Regions from separate parts of the Nitrincola nitratireducens genome, predicted to be linked through region 1. Evidence: predicted binding sites of a transcription regulator. Region 1 holds the regulator's gene; the other holds the start of a gene.
What was found. Region 1 encodes FliA, which starts transcription of late flagellar genes. Its sites were predicted from a motif close to CTAAAGTTNNNNNNNNNNCNGCCGATA; they were not measured.

Region 1 (2,200 bases):
AGACTTGGGGCTTGCGAATGTAGATGTTTTATTGGGTTTACGACCAAAAAGAACAATTGCAGATGTGTTAGATGGTCACACGACATTGGCAGATGTATTGGTGCGTGTTGACGACAACATGTGGATTGTTCCTGCATCTTCCGGTACTCAAGAAATGACGACTTTGTCAGAACATCAGCATGCAGAATTAATTTATGCGTTTAATGATATTGCTGACTCGATGGATGTATTGATCATTGACACCGCTGCAGGTATTTCTGAGTCAGTGGTGAGTTTTGTCAGAGCCTCTCAGGAAGTGTTGGTGGTGGTGTGTGATGAGCCGACTTCAATTACGGATGCCTATGCGTTGATCAAAATGTTGAATCGAGATCATGGGATGACGCGCTTCAGGATTCTCGCTAATATGGTTCATTCAGATACAGAGGGGCGGCATATGTTTAATAAAATTCTGACTGTAACGGATCGCTTTCTGGATGTAACCCTTCAATATGTCGGGTCAATACCTTATGATGAGTCAGTTCGAAAAGCAGTTCAAAAACAAACGCCTGTTGTTAAAGCTTTTCCGAACAGTAAATCATCGCTTGCTTTTCGACAGCTAGCCATCAAAGTAGACAGTTGGCCTGTTTTAAAAAGCCCAAGGGGACATCTTGAGTTTTTTGTCGAACGATTGGTTCAGCGAATTTAAATACAACATCAGACGAAGAAGCTGCATGTATAATCAGCTCCAATTTACGCCCAGCCACGAATTGGTTGAACAGTATGCACCACTTGTGAAGCGAATTGCTCAGCATTTGATGGCGCGCTTGCCTGCGAGTGTGCAGCTGGATGATCTTATACAATCAGGAATGATTGGTTTACTTGAGGCCGCGTCAAAATATGACATGAGTAAAGGAGCCAGTTTTGAGACCTATGCGGGTATCCGCATTCGTGGAGCGATCATTGATGAGGTTAGACGTGGTGACTGGACGCCTAGATCGGTTCATCGAAATGGTCGTCGTGTCGCTGAGGCTATGCGTCAGATAGAAAGTCGTGAAGGGCGGGATGCTTCTGATCGAGAAGTAGCCGATGAGCTCGGTATCTCATTGTCCGAGTACCATGCTTTGTTGCAAGACTCTATGGAAGCGCGTTTATTCAGTGTGGATGAGCTAACAGAGGAGTCTGATGAAGGATCAGCTTTGCAGTTTGAAGGGGATAATCTAAGCCCATCTGATGAAGTGAGTCAGGATGCCTTTCGTAGTGCTTTGGTTGCAGCGATAGGTGATTTACCTGAAAAAGAGCGGTTAGTTTTGGCTTTATATTACGATGAAGAGCTAAATTTAAAAGAAATAGGTAGTATTCTTGGGGTGAGTGAGTCTAGAGTAAGTCAAATACACTCTCAAGCCGCCCTGAGGCTTAGAAGTCGTTTAAAAGGTTGGAATTAAGTAGTCGCTTTTGTTTGAGATATCGACAAACCGTGATTACTATAGATGATAGTGAATTATGTTTTTAGTGATCATAGCTGGGGGATAGTGTCTTGAAAAAAGACATCAGAATTCTTGTTGTAGATGATTTTTCTACCATGAGACGAATTATTAAAAATCTGTTGCGTGATCTCGGTTTTACCAATGTCGATGAGGCTGATGATGGTAGAACGGCATTGCCTATACTAAAACAAGGTCGAATTGAATTCTTGATCACAGACTGGAATATGCCCGGTATGACAGGAATAGACCTCCTTAAAGAGGTTAGGTCCGATCCTGAGTTGGCGCATATACCTGTTTTAATGGTGACGGCTGAAGCCAAGCGTGAACAGATCATCGCTGCGGCGCAGGCTGGTGTGAATGGCTACGTCATTAAGCCTTTTACGGCTGTGGTGTTGAAAGAGAAAATTGAGAAGATTTTCGAACGCATTACCTAATCGATGTTTTCGTGTGCTCATTACAACAAGAGTTAAACAATGAATAGTCAAATTGCCAATTTAGAATACGAAGGACTCGAAGAGCTACTAGCCAAAAGGCCAGAGAGTTGGTTTTGGCAATTGATCAGGGTCAGTTGCACACAGCTATTGATTTGATTAACCAGCTCCAGCAAGCGAGACACCAAGTTTTTTACAATGAAGTAGGGCATCTAACCCGCGGTTTGCATGAGGCAATTAAGTCATTCTCAAGTGATATTGGTGAAAAAATTGGCAGTGGAGCTGTTACATCATCAGGGATGCCAT
Region 2 (2,200 bases), on a different contig from region 1:
TTCTAGGAACCTCTGTTAGTTCAGGACACTGCAATACTTCACGCACTTTAAACACGTTAATGCCATAACGCTGACTGGTCTCGAGGCCAAAAAGCAACAATTCAAGTCGGTTCTGCCCAACCATCTGCGTACGTAGGTTTACACTATCTAATATAGATGACATGATTCATCAAACCCCAAGACCGTTCATACATAAGTGACATCCACCTGTTAAGGCTGAACATACACGTGAATTCACATAATTTACCATTAGTTTTACTGTTTTTGCTTATTTTTTTAAAATCGACCTCTAGCCTCGCGATTGAATTGCCCGAATCTATTCAAAAACAGGTTGAAGAGGCGATCATTCATGAGTTTAGCACACGTCTCCCTGAAAGCAGGTTAGACGTCAGCGTAAATCCCGTCAATCAAAACCTTACTCTCGCTGCATGCGAATATCCACTCGAAATCCAAATCCCCTTCAACAGTGGCCAAAGGGTGACGGCTAAAGCCACGTGCCACCAGCCTTTCTGGAGCCTGTTCGTCACAGCGCAGGTACGACAAATGATGACTGTCGTTGTCAGCGCTAAGCCTCTGGTGCGTAACAGCCGGATTAGCGCCAGCGATATTAAACTGGTTGAACAAGATATCTCACGCATCGGCCAGGATTATTTTACACGAGAGCAAGATGTCATCGGGAAACACGTCAGGCGTCAAATTGGCAGCGACCAAGTCATCAACGCGCGTATGTTAGAGGTCGCCATGCTCGTTTCTAGAGGCGACCAAGTGATGATTGAGGCACAAAGAGGCTCTCTGACCATTCGGATGCCTGGTATTGCGTTAGAGGATGGCCGACAGCAACAACAAATTCGCGTACAAAACAGCCAATCCGGCAATGAAGTCAGAGCCATAATTATTGCACCTGGAGTGGTTAGGGTTCAGTAATCGAACTATAATAGTGTGCGAAACCTGTTTTTTGCTTTTTTTGACAAAAAACCTATTTTTTTACTAAAGATTTTCACAAACGAGTCGATACCCTTGCTATACACAGTTTACGAGGTAATTTAGGATGGCTATCGAATTCAACAGCCTATCCTCTAACCAGACATCTGCGAGTCGAAACAAACCCGGTGATGCGAACTCACCATCGACTCAATCAAAATCGTCTGCAGGAGGCACACAGGCACCGCCGAAGGATACCGTTCGCTTAAGCGATGCAGCTCAAGCGATTCAATCTGCAGGTAAAGCAGCGGAAGGCGCCCCTGACGTTAATGCCGCTCGAGTTGCTGAACTTAAAGCCGCCATTGCCGATGGCAGCTACTCAATTAATAACGAAAAACTTGCAGATAAACTTCTGCAGTTTGACAAACTCTTTGCTTGACCTTTATGACGAGCGCATCTTCACAGCGTTTCATCCAACAGGTCAGCGAAGGGGTTGAGTTGTTTGAAAAACTCCACCAGTTATTGGAGGAGGAGCTTTCTATTATCGTTTCAAGAGATCTAGACGCACTCAATGACATGACTCAGCGTAAACACCAAGTGTTACGCGAGATTGAAAGCAGTATTTTAGAGCGCAATCAATCGCTCACTTTGCTCGGCTTTACTCCGTCTGAAGATGGATTTAAGCAGTTGTGCAGCACCCTGCCCTCCCCTGAGCGTAGCGCCTTAATCGGCAACTGGACACAGCTGACCGAGCTTCTTCGTGAAATCCGACTTGCCAATGAACGCAACGAACAAGTTGTATCGCGCAACAAAGCAAATGTAGAACAACTGCTTAATTTATTGCAGGGCCAGCATACGACGAATTCGCTCTATGACCAACAAGGCAGCAAAGGCAACTACTCGGCTCAACGGCGTATTGGGAAAGCTTAACTTAGCCCATAACTTCCACGCCTTAACTCTAGTTTTACATCAGCAAATTCGATAGAATACTTAGAAATCTCCCTATAGTTCAACTGGATAGAACGGGCCCCTCCTAAGGGCCAGATCGGGGTTCGAGTCCCTGTGGGGAGACCACATCGTGTGTCTCTACTTTAACAATGCATGCAACGAACCTTTAGGCAAACTGGTTAACGGCTTAGTAAAGTAGTAAATCAACTGACGCTGCCTTACCTTCTCCTCCTCCGTCAATGCAGACTTCTGAGTTAACTTTAAAAACCGCTTTACCATCTTCAGTCGTGACTCACGATTTACTTCATTGTCGCGGGCTACCTCTAAGTAG

Region 2: flgM (flagellar biosynthesis anti-sigma factor FlgM) is a predicted target of FliA. The motif match lies at 988-1,014, and genes of this name have one in related genera.

What each region holds. Positions count from the first base shown of each region.
Region 1 covers NZ_AONB01000026.1:4,959-7,158, reverse strand. Annotated here, with positions in the region: gene D791_RS16850 (MinD/ParA family protein) at 1-685, shown strand, start outside; gene D791_RS16845 (RNA polymerase sigma factor FliA) at 711-1,421, shown strand; gene D791_RS16840 (chemotaxis response regulator CheY) at 1,526-1,897, shown strand; gene D791_RS16835 (protein phosphatase CheZ) at 2,011-2,200, shown strand, end outside.
Region 2 covers NZ_AONB01000023.1:29,885-32,084, reverse strand. Annotated here, with positions in the region: gene D791_RS16050 (chemotaxis protein CheV) at 1-163, opposite strand, end outside; gene flgA (flagellar basal body P-ring formation chaperone FlgA) at 229-924, shown strand; gene flgM (flagellar biosynthesis anti-sigma factor FlgM) at 1,049-1,360, shown strand; gene D791_RS19280 (flagella synthesis protein FlgN) at 1,366-1,851, shown strand; tRNA gene D791_RS16030 (tRNA-Arg) at 1,920-1,995, shown strand; gene D791_RS16025 (response regulator) at 2,008-2,200, opposite strand, start outside.